Linked DNA regions of Methanotorris igneus Kol 5. Each later gene encodes a partner of the first gene's protein in a complex. Links are inferred from orthologs where the notes say so. Each region holds a gene or a part of one and is shown in the gene's direction. Other genes may lie near its edges. The genes, in order: METIG_RS04170 and METIG_RS00370.

Region 1 (11,071 bases):
AACAACTTGCATTACGTTTACTCCTAATGGTCCAATTGCTGGACCTAATGGTGGTCCCGCTGTTGCTTTTCCACCAGTTACAAGGACTTCTACGACCTCAATAGCCATATCTCTCACCTCAGTGATAACTTTCAAAGGTTATGCTTAATTGTATATAAATTTTTCAGTTTTTTTGAATGTTCCGCATATTGCAAATACAGTAGTTTGCGAAATTTTTTGTTATATTATTTAGCCACAACAAATGTTTTAAAGAACAATATTTAATTTTATGTGTTTCTAACCACTTATAACGCAAATGACTATATATGCAATAGGGGTATTTAAAACTTATAGGTGATTATAGTCGTTCTGCAATTATAGTCGTGTGCGTTAGAAATTGGAAATATACTATTGGTAAATTCTTAAAGATTTATCCATTATTTCAATTTTTTGGCAAACCTAAAAGGTTTTGCCGTATATTTTAAGGAAGGATAATGATTATTTAAAAATTCATTAATGCATAAATAAGTTTAAAAATTAAATGGCAAAACCAAAGGTTTTGCCGTATATCAATTCCGCACACGACTATGAATAACACTTAACATAACTTAAAATTTTAAATTAGATGTTTGTTAAACAAAGCCAAATTGAAATTAGAGTTTGGTATTCATAACGCATATTCGCAGAATGACTATATAGCCGTTTGCATTATAGGAAGTCATAATCATTAATAAAATTGAAAGGTGGATTATAGTTTATTTGAATTTTGCATAATAATTTACTGTTCTTCCAAAAAATTTTTTATGTTTTGATATATGAGAAAAATTCCGTAAATGACCATATTATTTATTTTTTGATACTATTTTCACATGCTCAACATTTACAGTTATTGGTATTGGAACTGCTGCTTGCTCTAACTCTATGGTGATTTCTTCCTTATGCTTATCGACTCTGATTACTCTTGCCCTCTCTCCTTTGAATGGTCCTGCAACAAGTTCAACGAGGTCCCCTTTCTCAATATCCTCAACAAGTTTTCTTGGTGTTAGTAGGTGTTCTAACTCATCTATTGATGTGGTTCCTGGCACGATACCCTTTACTTTAAATGCTCCTCTAACCAATTCCTCAACGACTCCTCTATTCTCTGCCTCGACTAATATGTAACCTTTTAGATTTTCTGTTGCAAGGATGGAATAAACGTCTAAGTTTTCCCTCTCTGCCTTTGATGCCAACATCTCTGCTACGTTCTTTTCTTGTCCAGCAGTAGTTCTTACTGCAAAAATCATAGTTTCACCAGATAAAGTTTTAAAAACACAACAACAAAAAATTCATAAAAATTCAAAAAGTTCATAAAAAAGAATAATAGGATTGTTTATTGTATAGCGTTTTTAGTATTTATTAATTTCTGAATTATCTGAAATTATTTTACAGGCTTAATTAAACCTTTTAAATAAACTATCGGAACATGGATTACAAAGCCAATTATTCCAAGAATGCAAATACCTAATCCAGTAACCTTTGAGATGTTTATGAACTCTTCTTTTGTAGGTTTTCTTGTGACCATTAAAACCCTTTTACATTGCAAGAGAAAATTTTTTAGTTCTTCAATTTTCATATCGAGGTTTTTGGTTTTTTCCATTTTTACCACCGGATTATTTAAAAACCATAAAGAACTGACGTATGCATGTTATGTGTTTTTTGTTATAAATTTTTATTGTATTTTTTTATTATTTTTTTATTATATTATGTTGTGATGTTATTTTGCATTAAATTTTTGGTATATCTATTAAACTCTTCTTGGTTTGTTTTAATCCAAATTCACTCTTAGGTTTTGCACCAGTTACAACCAATAAAACTTGAATGGTGTTTTCTAAGTTTTCGTCTATTGTTGCTCCCCAAATAATAGTTGCTTTTGGATCTAATCTCTCTGATACTGTTCCTACAACCTCTTTTGCTTCATCTAATGTTAAGTCCTCTGGGCCTATAACATGTATTAATGCTCCTGTAGCTCCATCGATTTCAACATCAAGCAATGGACAGTTCAATGCATTCATAACAGCTTCTTTTGCTCTCTTCTCGCTGTCACTCTCACCAATACCAATCATTGCCATTCCACCATTACTCATAACTGCCCTGACATCAGCGAAGTCAACGTTTATGAGACCATCTTTTGTGATGAGTTCAACTAATCCTCTAACAGAGTTTATAAGGACTTCATCAGCTACTTTGAATGCTGTTTTTAATGGGATGTTTGGCACTATTTCCAACAATTTGTCGTTTGGAATGACAACTATTGTATCCGCTACATTTTTTAATTTATTTAACCCTTCTAACGCATTTTGCATCCTTATTTGTCCTTCCATTGAGAATGGTAGTGTTACTATTGCAACTGTTAATGCCCCTAATTTCTTAGATATCTCTGCAACAACTGGGGCAGAACCGGTTCCCGTTCCTCCGCCTAATCCACAAGTTATAAACACCATGTCTGCCCCTTGTAATTCGTTCTTTATGTCTTCTGCGTTTTCTTTTGCTGATTCTTCACCTATTTTTGGATTTCCACCAGCACCAAGCCCTCTTGTTAAATTTCTACCAATCAATATTTTTTTATCTGCCTTTGTTTTTAATAATTGTTGAGCATCAGTGTTAATAGCAACAGTTTTTGCCCCTTCAATACCTTCAGAGGTTAATCTATTTATTGTATTGTTTCCAGCCCCTCCACAACCTACTACTGTTATTCTGGCCTTTGCTTGTTCCAATAATTCCAATAATTCTTTATCTACATCAGATAATGGCTCGTTCTCATATGAGAAATCATCATTTTCAATAATATTTTTTAAGAATTTCAAGATCCAACCTCCATTGTAATTGTAGATTTATAGTAGGTTGTTATGTATGTATTTTGGTATGTGTTATGCCGATAAAAATTAATATAAATATTAAGTTATAATTTTAGTGAGAATATATTTATTATTTGCTTTTATATTTTTTATGAGGTTATTTAGGTAAATTTATTAAACCACCTAAATAAAACAGAGAAAAGAATTTTTCAATTTATATTAATTTAAGTGATAGGGTTGTATCAATCAATATACAATATAATAATTAATTAAGAAGAGATTTTAATATAAAAATTTATTGGTTTTAATTTATCTCATTTAAAATTTTTATTGTGGTGAAATAATGGTAATTTCAAAATCAAGAGAAATAGCAAGAAAAAAGATTTTAGAGTTGGCAAATAAAATGTATGAGGATCTTTTAAAAGGTAAGAGACCAAAGATCAAACTACCCATCAGAAGTTTAACCAACGCGAGATTTGACTCTGAAACAGGAACTTTCATGTTGATGGGTAAAGAAAAAGAAAGGACCTTAACTGTGAATCAGGCAAAAATCTTTGCTCAAACAGTGAAGATGTTAGAATTTTCAAAGCAACTCTTAGATTCAAATGACTTCTCAACACTTAGGGAAGCATATTATGTTTCCAAAAATTGGGGAGAGGCAAGATTTGATGACCAACAACCATCAAATAACGTTATTGAGGATTTAGAGGCGGCATTGGATGTGCTAAGAGAGGATCTTGGATTTATTCCAGAAGAGGATGGTTCGGCAGTCGTTGGACCATTAAAAATAATTGATAGAACCCCAGAAGGGGAAGAGATTAAAGTGGATTGTACAAAATTAGGAACTGGAGCATACAACATACCTAATGACGTAACAAGGTTGGAATTTGAGACAAATGCTGACTTTATATTGGCAATAGAAACTGCGGGTATGTTCGCAAGGTTGAATGCCGAGAAGTTTTGGGATAAACACAATTGTATCTTAGTTTCATTGAAGGGGGTTCCAGCAAGGGCAACAAGGAGATTTATAAAGAGATTGAATGAGGAACATGATATCCCAGTTTTAGTATTTACCGACGGTGACCCTTACGGGTATTTGAATATTTACAGGACATTGAAGGTTGGTAGTGGTAAGGCAGTGCACTTGGCAGATAAACTTGCAGTTCCTTCTGCAAGGTTGATTGGTGTAACTCCTCAAGATATTATTGATTATGACCTACCAACGCACCCATTGAAGGAACAGGATATTAAGAGGATAAAGGATGGGTTAAAGAATGATGACTTTGTAAAATCCTTCCCTGAATGGCAAAAAGCATTAAAGCAAATGTTAGATATGAAGGTAAGGGCAGAACAGCAGTCTCTTGCAAAATATGGTTTAAAATATGTTGTTGATACGTATTTACCTGAGAAAATAAAGGATGAAAAGACGTGGCTACCTTAAATTTATATATTAAGAGGAACAATTTCATTTTGAGGTGATAGGATGAGTATTGATTATTATGATTACGAGGCATTATTGAAGAGGGCAAGGGAACAACTTCCAGAAGATGTATTTAAAGATGCGAGGTTTGAGATTCCTGAAGCAGAGGTCTTTGTTGAAGGTAGTAGGACAATAATCAGAAACTTCAAAGAAATTGCTAAATTAATCGATAGGGATGTAAACTACTTTGCAAAGTATATTATGAAAGAACTTGGTACTGCTGGAGATCTTGAAGGAACAAGGTTAGTTTTGCAGGGTAGATTTAGTGGTTATTTAGTAAACTCAAAAATCCAAGATTTCTTGAAGGAATATGTTTTGTGCCATGAGTGTGGAAAACCAGATACAAAAATCATCAAAGAAGGAAGAATACATATGCTCAAATGTATGGCTTGTGGTGCTATAAGACCTATAAAATTGATATAAAACCTCTCTACTTTTTTGAAATTTTTTAATTTTCATTTTTGCAATTACAAATTTTAAATGAAGGGGGAGATTTTGGGTTTTGGAATAAGAATAGAATTTATAGAAAATTTATTTGAGAGGTTTTTAGAGTTAAACACCAAGTTAAAATTTATAGTAACGTATGTAATGTGTTGGGTAGGTTTTTTATTTTCGCTATCTATTGGGAAGTTGATAAGCAATATATTATACGAGCCAGTAGAGGTTGTGAGTGAAGTTGGAACTGCTAAATTTCATGTAGTTTCATCTGCAGTTTCTTCTAAGATGGGTGTTAGTTATTATTCTATAGTGCTATCTTATTTTATAAACAATGCATCAGCATGCTTAATTATAGTTTCTGCATTTGTTTTAGTATCTCATTTGTATAAAAAAGAAATTTCGAAGGATTTGAGTAATTTTAAAGAATATTTAAGGACATTGCTGCTGTTTTATTTAATTGTAGTTATAAATCCAATAACTGGGTTCGTGGGCTGTTTCATAGATAGCAACAAGCGCAAAGTTTGTGTATTTTCGAGTAGCGTAATTTTTATATATCATGAAATATTAATTATTTATGACAGTACAGTCTCCGATATGTGGGGTCTTAAGCCCGAATGGAGACTGTTGAGAGCCTTGAAGATGTGGGGAGTTTCCGTTCCCCCCGAAAGCCAGCCAATGAAGATGGGAGGCTGGAAGGTTATCCGCTACGACAGTTTCGTATGTTTTAAAAGTAGCGGATAACCAGAACGGGTTAATATACAGTTGAGTGATATAGTTGCAATAGTTCCACATGGGGTTTTTGAGTTTGCTGGGTTTGCATTGGCTATAGTGCTTGGTATTGAATCTGCAAATCATATCTTGCCAATAATAAATCAAAAAAATAGAAAGAATAAATTTATTTTAATAGCCATGCTCTTGTTATCTTTGACATTTATTGGGGTTGCTGCTTTTATTGAACCCTTTGATTGGTTAATTTATTCTTATGCAAAGAATAATGGTATATCTGTGCTGGAAGCGATGATTATGGCTTATAGAAATTTAATCTCCTACTTTTTGGGGATTTAACTTTGATAGGTCAAAAAATAGGAGGTTGGAATTATTTATTTTTCGATTCTTTCAATGCTAATTTTAACTTTGTATTTCTCTCCGTTTGGTGTTTTTATTTCCCATTCTTGTTCATAATCTGCCTTTATCTCTTCAACAAATTTCCCCCTAACTTCCTTCTCAATTTCTTTTAGCATTTCTTCACTAAATTCAATTCCTTCCATTTTTACTTTTATCTTCTCCTCAATATCTAAGTCCATATCTTTCCTCATTGCCTGGATTCTTCTTATAACTTCCCTCATCAACCCTTCCCTTATTAACTCTGGGCTCATTTCAATGTCTATGAAGACGTTTCCTTTTGAGAATTCCATTCCAATAATGTTTTCTGGAATCTCCATTCTAAACTCAACGTATTCTGGTTTTATGATGTAGCCATCAACTTCAATCTCTCCATCCTTAAGTTTTTCTCTCAACTCTCTTGGGTCGAATTTGTTGATGATTGCTACGACCTTTGGAACATCACTTCTATATGCTTTACCCAACTCTCTGTAGTTTGGCTTGACAATTAAGTTGCCCTCAAACTCTCCAATTTCAATTTCTTTTACGTTTCCTTGCTCTTTTATTATGTGGGCGTATTTTTTAACTGTTTCCTCAATGTCTCCAGTTATAGTTATTTTCTTTATTGGATATCTCAATGTGTATTTTGCTTTATCTCTTCCTCTCAATATAGCATCAACTATGTCCCTAACAATTTCCATTTCTTCCTCTAATTTCTTATCAATAAACTTTTCATCAACAGTAATTCTGTTCATGAATATGCTCTCTGGCATGTCCTCTGTTTTCAAGTTTTGGTAAATCTCCTCGCTTATGTGCGGAGCAACTGGAGCCATGATTGTTATTAATTTCATTAACACATAGTATAGTGTTTGATATGCTGCCAATTTATCAGTATCGTTTTTCTCTTTCCATGTTCTGTCTCTAATCAACCTTATATACCATCTACTCAAATCATTCAAAATGAAGTCTTTTATTTTCCATGTGTATGTGTGGAGGTGAGGAATTTCTAATGCTTCTATGCAGTCCTTCACGACTGAATTTATTTTGCTTATAATCCATCTGTCTTCATCTCTCAAATACTTCATATACTCATCATTTGGCTTAAAGTCATCCAACACCATGTAATTTACAGCGAATGCATAGGAGTTCCACAATGTGTTGAACATACTCCTTACATCATCCATCTCATCCCAGACAAACCTTAAATCTTCCCAAACCTTATTTGCACTGAGTAAGTAGAACCTCAACAAATCTGCCCCATATTTTTCAACAACATCATCTGGATTAACTATATTTCCTAAGCTTTTACTCATCTTGTCTCCTTTCTCATCTAAGGTAAACCCATGCATGAGACATTTTTTGTAAGGAACATCTCCAAATACAACTGCACTTAATGCATGTTGTGAATAGAACCACTTTGTAACTTGGTCATGCCCCTCTGTGATGAAGTCCGCTTTTTTAAGTTCTTTTGCTCCAATTGATGCGTAAGGAGCCAATCCAGAGTCAAACCACACATCTAAGACATCTGGAATTCTCTTCATCTCTCCTCCACATTCACATCTTAATATAACTTTATCTACTGTTGGTTTATGCAAGTCATCCAACTCAACGTCATTAATCATTCTCTCTTTTAACTCCTCAACACTACCTATAACAACATAATTCCCACACTTCTCACAAACCCAAACTGGGATTGGGATTCCCCAATATCTTTGCCTTGATATGTTCCAATCTCCAACGAATTTAACTCCATTTATATACCTTGTCTCAACCCACTTTGGAACCCAGTCAACGGTTTTAGCGTGCTTAATAATATCATCTTTAATTTTTGAAATTGAGAGATACCACTGTTCTGTAGCCCTAAACAATAATGGGGTTTTACATCTCCAACAGTGTGGGTAGCTGTGTTTTATCTTTCCTGCAAATACTAAGAGCCCTTTATTTTTGAGTGTTTCAATTATATCATTGTCTGCATCTTTAACAAAGATTCCTTTCCATTTTCCTTCAACATATTTACCTTCATCGTCTATTGGTGAATATATTGGCAACCCATACTTTTTCCCAACTTCAAAGTCCTCTTCCCCATGTCCTGGAGCGGTATGGACAAGCCCAGTTCCTCCCTCTAATGTAACATGCTCTCCTAAGATGATGGTGTGGGCATTTTTCAATTCAGCAAATTCTTTTTGCCTTTCGTTCTCCTCCAACAATGGGTGGATGTATTTTATTCCTTCTAAATCCTTACCTTTAACTGTCTTTATTATCTTGTAGGATTTTATGTTGTTTTGTTTCTTTGCTTTTTTCATTACGTCCTCAACTAACTTCTCTGCAATAATCCATGTCTCCTTTCTATCTTCAAATTCAACCTCAACATATGCATAGTCATACTCTGGATGCACAGCAACTGCTAAGTTTGAAGGTAATGTCCATGGTGTTGTTGTCCAAATGACAATGTATTCATTCTCTTTATCCTTAACTTTGAATTTAACATACACGGACGGGTCGGAAACTTCCTTATATTCCCCTCTAACCTCATGCTCTGCCAATGATGTCTCACATCTTGGACACCAATATCCAACTCTCAAGTCCTTTGTTAATAAACCTTTTTCATGTGCCTTTTTTAATGTCCACCATCCAATCTCCATATATTCTTTTGTTATTGGCATGTATGCGTTTTCCCAATCCAACCAAACTCCCAAGTTTTTAAATTGCCCTTCCATTATTTCTTTGTGTTTCAAAGCGAATTCTTTACATTTTTCAATGAAGTTTTCTGTTCCAATTTTTGTTTCTATCTCTTTTTTGTTTTTTATTCCAAACTCATTCTCAACCTTAACTTCTATTGGTAATCCGTGCATGTCCCATCCTGCTTTGTCTAAAACATTGTATCCTTGCATCCTCTTAAATCTCAATACAGTATCTTTAATTATCTTGTTCCATGCAGTTCCTAAGTGTATTGCTCCTGAACAGTATGGAGGACCATCAACAAAGTAATATTCTGGCCCATGTTCGTTCATCTTTTTTACTTTTTCGTATATTTTATTTTCTTCCCAAAATTTCTTGATTTTTTTGTCTAATTCTCTAAAATTTACACTCTTCACTTGTTTCATTTCCTCACCTCAAAAATTTTTTTATATTTTTTGTCCTATCTACTATTGAATCATTTTTTTCTAAATGTTCCTCTTTGGGTTCATCGAGTAATTCTTGATTGAGATTTTCAATTTTTTTCAAAATTTTTTTGTCATTTATCCCTGCCAAATCATATAACTTTTTGTATATACGGGCTAAATCGAAGTTCTCATCAACAATAATATCCATTAATTCTTCGAACTTAATTTTTGATGTTATAATACCCCACTTATCTCCAAATATATTATTTTCCAATATATACTCAGTGGCATCTAATATCTTTAATGCAGTATCTATTTTTGCAAGATTTGCAATAGTGTTGGCAAGTTCATCTTCCAATTTTTTTATCTTTATTGACAGTTGATTATTTAAAATTTCATCATCATATTGACTACGTAATTTATCTAAATCAGCTCTAATCTTTTTTAGGTATTCTATTTTTTTAATACCTTCTTGATGTAGAATTTCTTTCTCTTTCTTAATTTCTTCTATTGAAGGATAATCTTCAAAAGATAACATAATCCCCCCTCCCCGATTAGTTATAAAAATGAAGATTGTTATGTGTTTTTGTGTTTATTTTTCTTTATTTTTTTGCTGTCTTTTTTGCTTTTATAATAACCTTTTAAGACAGGCATTCTTGGAAAGTCTCTAAGTAAATCTTCGTACATTTCATATCTTTCACTGAGGACAACAATATGTGCTGGTGGATGAATTTTTCTTATTCTATCAATAGCCTTTGGAGCACTTTCTTCAATTTTTGCAAGACATGCTTTTTTACAAGGTTTTTTAATCTCTCCCAAAATGTGTTTTAATATCTCATCAGCTGCTTCTGGCAATATAATTCTTGGTTTTCCAATAATGGTTAATTCAGCATGTCTATCGACATCTGCTAAGGCATTTTTTATTTTTTCATAATTATCTCCTCTTATCAACAACAATACCATAATATTTCACCGTGTTTCTTTGGTTTTTATTACATTTGGATGTATTATAGTTTGTGAAATTCTTTTCCATATTCAACCCATTCTAAAAATGATAATAATTTATGCAGAATCTAAAATAAAGCATAATTTAAATATTTAATTTTAATTGAAGATTGTATTCATTTATAACGCAAACGACTATATAAGTTATTTGACATGGCTTAAATATTCCTCAAGCATAAACGGGAAATCCCTTGCTTTAACGAATCTCAACCCTAATCTTTGAGCCCATTTTTCAACGCCCTCATCACTTGCCACAACAGCAGCATCAAGCTCCTTTGCTAATAAAAGAACATCTAAATCAGGAGCACTATCTAAGGTTCCTACTCTCAATGCACTTCTATATTTATTTCTGAAACTATTTATTGTTTTTGATAGAACTTGATTAATTACTTCTTCTCTGTTTAGTTCCTTTGATTGGGATAAGTTGTAGGTTTGTAGTGCTGTCTCATACATTGCATTTTCGCTAATTCTCATACCCTTGTTTATTCTCTCCCTCAAATCTTTGATATACTCATAGAATATTTCCGAAGGTATCTTTATCTCGTATCGGTTTGGGGTTTTTTTCACTAACCATGTGTCTACTTTAACTATTATATCCTTTGGACAATTTTCTCTTTCTAAAAATCCGATTAATTCATTATATACAGACGGATATGGGATATGGCATGAGATATCTAATTTCATCCTTGCCTTAGCGATTAAATCAAGAATTTTATTTGTGCTTTCGGTGATTGTCTTTACTCCCAACGCCTCTCTTACTGAGGTGTCGGTAAGTGCCGTTGTATCTAAACAAAATCTCTGTTTTCTTGGCAATATATCCACCTAAGCCACTTTTAATCTTAAATGTTGTTTTGTGAACATATAAAGATTTTGGAAAGTTGTTGATGAACAGTAAAAAATATAAAATAACATGAAGACAAAAATTAAATAAAACAATACCTATTGTTATAATTCAATTGTGTGGCTATGTTTAAATAAGTCATACTTGAATTTAATAATTATGATAATTATAATACTAATTAATGTGTCAACTAATAACTAACATTTAAAACAAAAGTTATTTTACAACCTACCTTATTGGAGGTAAAGTATGATACTAATTATAGGATATGGTTCTTTTGGGCGTAGGG
Region 2 (11,172 bases), 780 kb from region 1 along the record:
ACCAAACCGTAAGGTTTGGGCTATGAAAACTGAAAGGTTTTTCATTCAACTTTTTAAAAGTTTCAGATTAATCCTCAATAACTTTGCCTTTATCATCTAAATCACCCATTAAATACCATTAATGAGAATGTTCTTCCAACATACACCATAAATAAACATCCCAAAACATTTATTAGGATATTTGCTATTGCCTTGACTAATAACCCTTCCTCTATCAATGTAAATGTTTCATAGGAGAATGTTGAGAATGTTGTCAATGCCCCGCAAAACCCCGTAGCGATAAAGAACTTTGCATCGCTTGATATATAAAATAGGGACGAATACATAAAAAATCCAAGAATAAAACTTCCTATCAAATTTACAGTTAGTGTTCCCGTCGGTAATCCAAATTTAACTGGTACAATACCTCCTATAACATACCTCAATATTGCTCCAATAAACCCACCAATGCCAATTAGCAATAATTCCCTCATTCATCTCCCTCCAAAACACAAACACATAAATAGGAAAAATCCATTTTTAACAAATTTTTTAGAGAATCTCTAACTATTCTTTCATTCTCATAGGTTAAATTTTCACAAACAGTCATCTCTTTCTCTGGATTTACACCGTTATTTATTAGATATTCTATGTCTTCTTTTAAATTGTTTGGTAAAAAAATAACTTTTTGATTGTTTTTTATTAAATTTAGCAACTTCTTTCTATTCTCTTCTTTCCCGTGGAGTGTTATTATCTCATAATCCTCCCAAGATATTTTTAATTTTGCCGCTGCAATTTGGATGGATGAGATTCCAGATATTACTTCGATATCCTCCTTCCTAACTCCTAAACTCAATATCGTCTTTAACAACCCACTAAAACATGGGTCGCCAGTAGATAAAATGGCGATGTTGATGTTTTTGTTTTTTGTAGAGTTTATTATTTCCTTGAGTTCTTCCCTCAAATTTTTTGTTAGATAGCATTTTTTATCTTCTTCAATATCAAATAATTCCAAAGCCCTCTTACTTCCAACAACCATATCCGAATTTTTTACAATTTCAATAGCCATTAATGTTAAATACCTCTTATCTCCTGGGCCAATACCAACAATATATATCATAAAATCACCACTATTTTTATATTAATTAAAGTAAAAAAGGTTAGATAGATTTTTAAATTTATTTTTGAGTTTTTTAGATAAATAAACCTTTGGAGGATATTATGGATTTGGAAAAATACGATGTTGTTATTGTTGGAGGAGGCCCCATTGGATGCATAACAGGGGAAAGTATAAAAAACCACAACGTCCTTATCGTTGAGGAGCATCAGAGTATAGGGGTTCCTTTGCAGTGTGCGGGGTTGATAAGTAAAAAAGGGGTTGAGGAATTAGGAAATCCAAAAGGTTGTGTAAATAAAATTAGGGGGGCATATATACATGCAAAGAACACAACCGTAAATATTGGAAATGAAGAAATAAGAGCTTATGTTTTTGAAAGAAAAGTTATGGACAAAGATATTGCAATAAGGGCATCGAAACGTGTTGATTTTTTGTTAAAAACATATGGAAGAATAAAAATTGAGGAAAATAAGTATAAATTAATCCTAAACCATATGGGAGAAGAGTTTGAGATATCACCAAAAGTCATCATCGGAGCTGATGGGGCAAAATCCACCATAGGAAAATCAGTTGGGTTGGTTAATAATAAAAATAGGGAGATTTTATCAAGTTGTCAGTTTGAAATGGTTAATGTGAATGTTGATGATGATTTTGTCCATGTGTTTATTGACAAAGATTATAGTAAGGAGTTTTTTATTTGGATTATTCCAATGGGAAAAGATAGGGTTAGAGTGGGATTGTGTGATAAAGGCAATTGTTACAAAAAATTATTGGATTTCATAAATAACCATCCAACAGCAAAGGAAATACTCAAAAATGCAACTATTACAGAATTTTCAGTGGGTACTTTACCTATAGGTTATTCAAAGACAGTAAAAAATAATGTTCTTTTGGTTGGGGATGCCGCTGGGCAGGTTAAACCACTAACAGGGGGAGGCCTATATTACGGAGCAAAATGTGCAAAGATTTGTGGGAAGATTGTTGATGAGTATCTATCAAACGACTACGATTTAAATTATCTAAAAAATTATGAAAAACTTTGGAAAAAAGAAATTGGAAGAGAAATAGATAGAGGCTTAAAAATTAGGAAGATATTTTTAAAAATGAGCAACAACCAAATAGACAAACTCCTAAACTTTATAAAAAATAGTGGTTTGGTGGAGTATATTAACGAATATGGAGATATGGATAAGCCCTCTGATGTTGTAAGATATGTTTTTGAAAACTATTTCAAAGGTTTCTTAAAGTTCAGGTAATATACGACAAAACCCATTGGGTTTTGCCAAAAGACATACGGCAAAACTTTCAGTTTTGCCAAATATTTTTATTTTTTCATTCATTTTGTGTCAAGTTTTGTTCCTAAAAAGAAACATTTTCGATATATTTATATAATCCCACATTTTAGTTATTTAATATTTAGGGGGTGAGAGCATTAAAAAGATAGCATTTTTTGTAGTGGGGTTATTAGCAATAGCAACAATACTCTGCGGATGCGTAGACCAAAATAAAGAAGCAGGAGGAGCAGAGAAAGAAGTAAAAGTTGGTGTTATTTTAGACCAAACTGGAGATTTGGGACCAATTGGAGAAAAAATGTTAAAAGCTGCTGAACTTGCAAAAGATGAACTTGATGGAAAAGAAATTGATGGAAAAAAGATTAAGGTAATTTTAATAGAAAGAGATAGCCAAACCCAGCCAGATGCTGCTGTTAAGGCATTCAATGATTTGGTAAACCTTGAAGGAGTTAAAATTATTGTTGGTCCAATGACATCATCAGAAACATTGGCAATTGCAAACCTTGCAAACGCTAAGAAGGTTGTTGTAATCTCACCATCAGCAACTTTAGCAAAAATAAGCTCAAAAGAAGTAGATCCAAATAACTTCATATTTAGAACCGTTGGTAGCGATGCATTGCAGGGTAGAGCATTGGCAGATTTGGCAACCAATTTAGGATTCAAAAAGATTGTAATATTAGCAATTAACAACGACTATGGTTTAGGTATGGCAGAAGAAATAGAGAAAAACTTTAAAGGAGAAGCAAAAACAATACCATACAATCCTAATGCAGCAGATTACAAAGCAGAAATTCAACAAATAAAAGAATACAACCCAGATGCAGTAATCTTAGTAGGTTATGTTGAATCAGCAACAAAATTATTAAAAGATGCAAGAATTGCAGGAATAAAAGCACAGTGGTTATCATCAGAAGGTATTGCTGATAAGGCAATGTTTAAAGACCCAGAAGTTGCTGAATACATGGTTGGTATGATTGGAACAAGACCATACTCACCAAAAGACACAGAAACATACAAGAAATTCGCAGAGGCATACAAAGCTAAGTTTGGCTTTGAGCCAGGATTGTTCTGTGACACTACATACGATGCTACAAAATTGGCAATATTGGCTGTTGCGAAAGCAGAAAGTTATGATGGAGAGGCAATTAAAAAGGCATTGTATGAGGTAAGTAAAGACTACATTGGAGCAAGTGGTAAAAAGACATTTGATGAAAATGGAGATGTCCCACAAGATTATGAAATTTGGAAGGTTGTAAAAGTCGATGGAGAATATGATATTAAAGTTGTAGGTAAGTGGAGCGAAGGACAAATAACATGGAATGAATAATCTTTCTAATCTATTTTCTATTTTTTAATTTTTTTAAATTATATTTTTTGATAGTTAACTATTTTATGTATTAAACCATTAATTATTTATGTTAATTATGATTATGTTTATTTTAATTGATTTGATTTTTGTTTTATTTTTTGTAATTTTCATAACTCAATGTTTATGGTGATGACATGGCAGAGAACTTATTTGAAGAATTTAAAGAACATTCAGTAGCGGAATTTTTTAGGAAAAATAGGCACATGCTTGGATATAGTGGAAAATTAAGAAGTATGACCACAATTGTTCATGAATTGGTAACAAATAGCTTAGATGCATGTGAAGAGGCAGAAATTTTACCGGATGTTAAAGTAGAGATAGAGAAGTTAGGAACTGACCACTACAAAGTCATTGTTGAAGATAATGGACCTGGAATTCCACCCGAGTTTGTTCCAAAGGTCTTTGGTAAGATGCTTGCTGGTTCTAAGATGCATAGGCTTGTCCAATCAAGAGGGCAGCAAGGTATAGGGGCTGCAGGGGTTTTGTTGTTTGCTCAAATGACCACAGGAAAGCCATTAAAAATTACGACCTCAACTGGAGATGGAGTAATTCACGAAATGGAAATAAAGATGAGTGTTGAAAAAAATGAAGGGGAGGTTGTATCCCACAAAACAAGAAAAGGGAATTGGAGAGGAACAAGGGTTGAGGGTGAATTTAAGGAGGTTACTTACAATAGAGGAGAATATGGACCTTATGAATACTTGAGGAGAATTAGTTTAGCAACTCCGCATGCAAAGATAACTTTGAAGGACCCAGAGGATATTGTAGTATTTGATAGAGTATCCCATGAAATCCCAAAAAGACCAGAGGAGATGAAACCACACCCATATGGTTTAACACCTGATGAACTCCTCTACATATCAAGAAAGACATCATCAAAAAAAGTTTCAAGTATGCTTGTTCAAGAACTCTCAAGATTTTCATCTAAAAGGATTAAAGATTTGGAAAATTACATGTTAAGGGACAAATTATTGGAAAATTATAGAAATAGTGTATTTTGGAGCATTGTGGTAAATTGTTATTTAAATGTCAATATCGATGATTACATTAGCAAGTTCAAAGAATATATTGATGAAGAAGAGATAAAACAATTAAAAGATGTTATAAACTTCCTCCCAGAAAGTTTGGATGAACTTAAAAGGTTTATTTTAAAGTATATGATAATGGAATATTTATTTGACAAATTTGATGAAGAAAAGATAAAGGAGATAAAACACCACTTTAAGAAGAAACCAGAAAACTTCATAGATTATGCAGAGAAGAATTTCCTATCTGCATCCACTATGGAAGAATTTAGAAAGAGATTGAAGCACATAACAAAATCACCAGAAGAGTTCGTAAAGGCATTGAAAGAAAAAGGCATGGTCTCTGACGAAGAATTGGAGAGATTTAAAGGAGAAATTAAAAATATATTATCAAAGAATCCCAAGGAATTAACTTGGGAAGATGCAGAGATTATTGTAAGATGTCTCCAAGATATGGACTTTATAGCACCTTCAACAAGTGGTTTAAGACCTATAGGGGCAGAGAATATTGAAAAGTCTCTCAAATCTTTACTAAATCCTGACTTTGTTAAGGCAATAACAAGGAACCCAAAAACCTACAAGGGAGGAATTCCTTTCGCTGTTGAAGTAGCGATAGCGTATGGTGGGGATGCTGGAAGGCAATCTGATGAAGGTAAAAAAATGGAAATTATGAGATTTGCAAACCACGTTCCTCTATTATTTGATGCTGGTGGATGTGGATTAACTAAGGCAGTTAAAAGCATTAATTGGAAGAGGTATGGACTTAGAGGGGAAGATGTGCCAATAACAGTGTTTGTCAACTTAATCTCTACACACGTCCCATACACTTCTGCTGGAAAACAGGCAGTTGCCTGCAGTGAAAATGAAAATGAAGAGATATTCAACGAGATAAGGCAAGCATTGATGATTTGTGCGAGGGAACTTGAACACCACCTATCAAGAATAAGAAGAGAGCAAGAAGAAGAGAAAAAGAGAAAATATGTAATGAAATATGCAAAGATATTTGCAGAAGCATTAGCGAACATAGTAGGCAAACCAGTAGAGGACATAGAGGAAAAGGTCGTGCAGCTCTTGAAATAATAATTAACACACTTATTGCTAATTGCTAACTTACTTAACTTAATACTAAACTTATATTAAACTCATTTAACTTAATTTTATTTTGTTTTTTGTAGATTTTCAAAAATAAATAAAAAATGGGGGATTACTATAAAACCATCTAAGAAATTAGGACAGTGTTTTTTAATAGACAAGAATTTCGTTAAAAAGGCCGTGGATGCTGCAAATTTAACTAAAGATGATGTAGTTTTAGAAATTGGGTTGGGCAGAGGGATTTTAACAGAAGAACTTGCTAAAAATGCCAAAAAAGTATATGTTATTGAAATAGATGAAAAATTAAGACCATACGCGGAAAAAATAACGAGAGAGTATGACAATGTTGATGTCATTTGGGGAGATGCGTTAAAAGTTAATTTTGATGAATTAGGGTTTAATAAGGTTGTTGCTAATCTGCCTTACCAAATATCCTCTCCTATAACATTCAAATTATTAAAAACTGATTTTGATGTTGCTGTTTTGATGTATCAGTATGAGTTTGCTAAAAGAATGGTAGCAAAAGAAGGAACAAAGGATTACGGAAGATTAAGTGTTGCTGTTCAATACAAGGCAGATATTGAATTTATATGCAAAGTTCCACCTTCTGCTTTCTCTCCAAGGCCAAAGGTAAATTCTGCAATAGTGAAAATAGTTAAGAGAGAGCCATTATTTAAAGTTGAAGATGAGGAATTTTTTGAGAATGTTTTAAGGGCTTTGTTCCAGCATAAGAATAAAACAGTTAGGAGAGCGTTGATAAATTCATGCCATGAATTGGGCGTTGAGAGGGAAAAAATAAAAGAAATCTTAGAAAATATTGACTTTAATGTTGATGAAAGAGTTTTTAAATTGAGCCCAAAAGAGATTGGCAATCTAAGTAATCTATTGTACAATCATTTGCGTTATAAATGACCACAGTTCTCGATGAATTAAAATTTTTGGCAAAGTTTAAATTTAATTTTTAAATTAATTTTTAAATAAAAATTAACAAACAATAAAAAGTGGTGATATGATGAGGGTAGTTGAATATTTAAAAAAGCTTGCAGAGGAAAAAGGAATTTCTGGAAGAGAACATAGAGTCAGAGAGTTAATGAAAAAAGAGCTTGAGCCAATGGTTGATGAAATCTACGTGGACAAATTTGGGAATTTAATTGCGAGAAAGGGAGATAAAGGGCCAAAGATAATGCTTGCTGCACACATGGATGAGATTGGGTTAATGGTTAAATACATTGATGAAAAAGGATTCTTGAAGTTCACAAAAATTGGGGGCATAAATGACCAGATGATCCTAAACCAAAAGGTCATTGTTCATGGAAATAAGGGAGATATTATTGGGGTTTTAGGTTCAAAACCACCACACAAAATGAAAGAAAGCGAGAGAAACAAACTTATTAAATATGAGGATATGTTTATTGACATTGGGGCAGAGAGTAGGGAAGAGGCAATTGAAATGGGTGTTGAGATAGGAACATGGGTTACATTCAAGTCAGAATTCAATGAGTTAGGGAAAAACAGATTTACATGCAAAGCATTTGATGATAGGGTAGGATGTGCAGTTTTATTGGAAGTTATGAGGAGAATTAAAGATGAGGACTTGAACTGCCAAGTTTATGCAGTAGGAACAGTCCAGGAAGAAGTTGGTTTAAAAGGGGCAAGGACATCTGCCTTTGGAATAAATCCAGATGTTGCTTTGGCGTTGGATGTTACCATCTGTGGAGACCATCCGGGAATAAAGATGGAAGATGCACCAGTTGAATTAGGAAAAGGGCCTGTTGTGGGGATAGTTGATGCAGCAGGGAGAGGATTGATCACTCATCCAAAGGTATTGGACATGATAAGAGATATCTCCAAAAAATATGATATTCCAGTTCAATATGAAGTCGGTGAAGGTGGAACAACAGACGCTACAGCAATCCATTTAACAAGGGATGGTATCCCAACTGGAGTAATTTCTATCCCAGCAAGATACATCCACACACCAGTTGAAGTTATCGATAAGAGAGATGTGGAAAAAACTGTTGAATTAGTTGTTTCATGCATAAAAGATTTAGACAAATACTTCTAAATGGATTTTTATAGTTTTTATTAAGTTTTTAAAATTAAAGTTATAAGATTCTCATTGCCAAAATCATTAAAATAAAACTTAGTAAAAGTGTGTTAGTATTTGAAGTTTTTAATCCATTTATATTTTTCTTTTTGTATCTATTGATACAACTTGACTTTTAAAAAATTTTAATGATGCCTAATATTCCAAATATTTTTGTCCGAAACTATAATTTTTATATTTTTTAACCTTTCATTACACAATAAACCAAAATTGGGAATACAAGTGTGGCATCAGCCCAAATCTCCACGTAATCTGCCTTAGCTCCAATTTTTCCCCATGAAACTCCTTCTTCAGGTGGGGCCCCACTTAAAGAGCCATCCCATGGCACTGCTGTTGTTATGTATATGGCGTAATCTGTTCCCTCTCTAAATAAATTGGCATTTATAATGCTGTGTTTTGGTAAAGAACCGCCTAAAACAATGCATGCTGTTTCTTTTGCATTTATTGCAATGTCATTTAACTTAACAATATCATTTGCTACATCTATCTTTAATGTTTCATCCTTTTTGCTTTTTTTGTAGAAGTAGAGCATATCTCCTATTGAACCATCAGTTATTGCTGGGCAGAATATTGGGATGTTGTTTTTATATGCCCAATATAAGATGGATTTTTCTTTTTCTCTGCCTAATTTCTCATCCATAAACTTACCTAATTCATAACAAAATTCGCTTGCGGTTATAACTCTCTGCTCTTTCTTCTCCATTTCTAAAATTCTGTCGAAAAATTCTGTCATATATGTTTCAAATTCAATATATCTATCGTTTGGAACAAAAATATTTCCTATTCTATTAATTCCCTTCTCTCTCAAAAATTTACCATTCACATTCCAATCTCCTAATATAAATGGTTTTAAGCATTTTATAAAATCTTCCTCAATTCCTCCTGCTGTTGTAACAATCACATCTATCTTTTTATGCTTTGCTAAGTATGCAATAATCTCCCTAAGCCCTGATGAAACAATGTTTGATGTGTATCCAAAGAATACCGTTATGTCTCCGTTTTTTCTTTTTTCTTCAATTTTTTTCCAGATTTTAATGGCTTTTCCTAAGTGTGTTGCCTGGAATCCAATTTTTTCATAGTAATTTTTAACTGCATCCTCTAAACTTATCTCATCATCCAACCACGGCCCTTCAATAGGAATCTCTTTCAATCCTTCTGTATCACTCTTCTTTAATACAATATCCTTTGGATCCATAATAACACCTCAAAAATTTGTGAACATTTAAAAAATTTCAATGTTGTTGTAAATTGCTATAAGTTCTTAGAATATGGTGTGTAGAATTATTGTTAATTAAAAGTAAAATTTTATAATGCAATGTATTGGCATAAAAATTCTAAGCAGAGAAAAATTTAATCTTAAATTTAAAAGAATTTACTTGCCATTTTTAACACACAACTATAAATAACTTGCTGTTAATTCGAAAAAAATAGAATAAATTGACTAAACTTAAACCCCATTTTATAAAAAAGAAAGAAAAACAAAGAAAAATAAAAGAAGAGAAATTATTCATTTAACTCTTTCATTATCTCGTTGTAAATGCTGAAGTCAAACAAGATATTATCAATTTCACTCTTGTTACTTACACCTTTAAGTTTTCCATCCATTGCTCCTTGTTTGTTCATTACATCAACGAATAAGTATGTTCCTTCTTTCAATGGTTCTGGGTTTGTGTCAAATTTCATGTTTGGTATTGATTCTTCTTCAACTTTCTCATCAACTCCAAGCCATTCTGCACTATCTTTTATAACCAATTCTTTGTTTTCATTAATTTCTTTTGTTGCCAATACTATGAGTTTTAAGAACGCCTTTACAGCATCTCTCTTGTTATTTAAAGCATCTTCTGATGCAGCAATTACACAACATGGGTGGTCTTTCCACATTCCTTTTGGTGGTAAGTCTTTGCTATAAACTATAGGTTTTCCTATGCCTTCTGTTTTTAAAACTTCTGGCGTTGGTTCCCATGCAATTACCGCATCGAGTTCTTTTTGGGAAAGCATTTGTGGCATGGATTTTTGTCCTTTACAGTTTATTAATAAAACCATAGCTTCTTTGTTATTTGGATCTTCAGTGTATGTTATACCTTCTGCTTCAAGGGCTTTTTTTATCATAACGTACTGTATTGAAATAGGTAATGGGTAACCTATTTTAACTTGCTTTCCATTTGCGTGTTGTTCTTTTATCCAGTTTATGAACTCTTCCCAATTATTTGCTGGAATATCCTTCCTTATTACAACTGCTGAACCTTCTCCCTGCAAAGCACTAATAATCTTTGCCTTTGTTCCTTTATCTATTGCAAAAACCGCTGGTGGAACCCCATTTAATCCAATGTCAATTTGGTTTTGTGCCATTAAGGTCATTATCTTTGCTCCACCTTCAACAACTTGAACTAACTCAACATCAGCAACCTTTTTGCCATTTTCATATAGTTCATATTTTTTCTTTGGTTCGATTTCTTTCATGTATATACCATACTTATCCTTAAATAAATTTCCTTCCTTAGCAGCGACAAATAATGCTGCATGGTGGTCTGTTGGAAGGTAGGCAACTTTTAATGTTGGGGTTTCAGTTTTGGTCTCGTTTTGCATGCAACCACTAAATAAAACCCCTGCAATAAGGATAGAACTCAATAATATTACATATTTTTTAATAGTATCACCCCCTTTAACAACATGAGTTAAGTAAAAAACAACTATATAAAATTTTTGATTTTTTTGCATATTATTAGCATTTTAAGAAAAAAATATTGCTCAATATTTCTTATAAGAAATAAAGAAGTTGTATTAAAAGACACATAAGTTATTATGCATTAAACTTATGTTTATTTTTGGCAGTTATTTGATAAATTTAAAAATTATAAAACTAAAAATAAATAAGAATTACTACTTATACATTTTTTCAGCATATTCTTTTACCATTCTCTCCGCATCAAAATATTCAACAATATGGTTAACACAGTTTGCAACTTTTTCCCACCACGCGTCAGAATCATACATTTTAGCAGCTTTTTCCAATTCTTTATACATGCAATCAGCTTCATAAGCATCATCAGTATTTACTCCATCACCAATTGTAAAACTATCATCCGGATACATTTCAGCCCATTCTACATGCCAGCCATCTAATGTGCTCATGTGGATTGAACCATTCATCGATGCCGTCATTCCAGAAGTTCCTGAGGCCTCACAAGGTT

Evidence for each region.
Region 2: the proteins of METIG_RS04170 (region 1) and METIG_RS00370 are in contact, whole or in part, in a crystal structure (PDB 2ZBK), measured with the Saccharolobus shibatae proteins. The link is inferred for Methanotorris igneus Kol 5 from one-to-one orthologs. Residues at the interface, in WP_218258439.1 of Saccharolobus shibatae: Phe25, Leu26, Val29, Glu30, Gln31, Leu32, Lys34, Gly35, Glu36, Pro37, Phe70, Leu71, Asp72, Leu73, Ala76, Lys77, Met80, Val83, Leu84, Ala86, Ser87, Tyr90, Asp91, His110, Ser111, Leu114, Lys115, Ser116, Glu126; in WP_218266310.1 of Saccharolobus shibatae: Glu463, Lys467, Leu469, Tyr471, Leu472, Lys473, Tyr474, Ile475, Pro476, Glu477, Val478, Arg480, Ser481, Leu482, Thr484, Phe485, Leu486, Ser488, Glu503, Lys507, Leu508, Lys511, Ile518, Glu519.

The regions. Positions count from the first base shown.
Region 1 is NC_015562.1:854,433-865,503, reverse strand. Bases 2,430-5,205 are described here. They hold METIG_RS04170 (DNA topoisomerase IV subunit A), read left to right. Parts: upstream 2,430-3,156; coding sequence 3,157-4,254; downstream 4,255-5,205. Other genes in these bases: METIG_RS09110 (hypothetical protein), read left to right, coding at 4,789-5,205; METIG_RS04165 (translation initiation factor IF-2 subunit beta), read left to right, coding at 4,297-4,716; ftsZ (cell division protein FtsZ), read right to left, coding at 2,430-2,822. Also shown: METIG_RS04190 (50S ribosomal protein L11), read right to left, coding at 1-108; METIG_RS04185 (transcription elongation factor Spt5), read right to left, coding at 822-1,262; METIG_RS04180 (protein translocase SEC61 complex subunit gamma), read right to left, coding at 1,397-1,615; more of ftsZ, read right to left, coding at 1,743-2,429; more of METIG_RS09110, read left to right, coding at 5,206-5,472; METIG_RS04155 (hypothetical protein), read left to right, coding at 5,494-5,796; ileS (isoleucine--tRNA ligase), read right to left, coding at 5,832-8,936; METIG_RS04145 (hypothetical protein), read right to left, coding at 8,941-9,474; METIG_RS04140 (DUF356 domain-containing protein), read right to left, coding at 9,513-9,899; METIG_RS04135 (RNA ligase partner protein), read right to left, coding at 10,086-10,763; METIG_RS04130 (DHH family phosphoesterase), read left to right, coding at 11,032-11,071. UniProt on the Methanocaldococcus jannaschii protein: Relaxes both positive and negative superturns and exhibits a strong decatenase activity.
Region 2 is NC_015562.1:79,551-90,722, reverse strand. The notes cover bases 3,500-6,376. They hold METIG_RS00370 (DNA topoisomerase VI subunit B), read left to right. Parts: upstream 3,500-3,891; coding sequence 3,892-5,862; downstream 5,863-6,376. Other genes in these bases: rsmA (16S rRNA (adenine(1518)-N(6)/adenine(1519)-N(6))-dimethyltransferase RsmA), read left to right, coding at 5,992-6,376; METIG_RS00375 (ABC transporter substrate-binding protein), read left to right, coding at 3,500-3,715. In the rest of the region: fluoride efflux transporter CrcB, read right to left, coding at 102-473; METIG_RS00385 (cobalt-precorrin-7 (C(5))-methyltransferase), read right to left, coding at 470-1,099; METIG_RS00380 (geranylgeranyl reductase family protein), read left to right, coding at 1,201-2,352; more of METIG_RS00375, read left to right, coding at 2,552-3,499; more of rsmA, read left to right, coding at 6,377-6,786; METIG_RS00360 (M42 family metallopeptidase), read left to right, coding at 6,887-7,939; METIG_RS00355 (deoxyhypusine synthase), read right to left, coding at 8,163-9,176; METIG_RS00350 (ABC transporter substrate-binding protein), read right to left, coding at 9,485-10,699; glgP (alpha-glucan family phosphorylase), read right to left, coding at 10,862-11,172.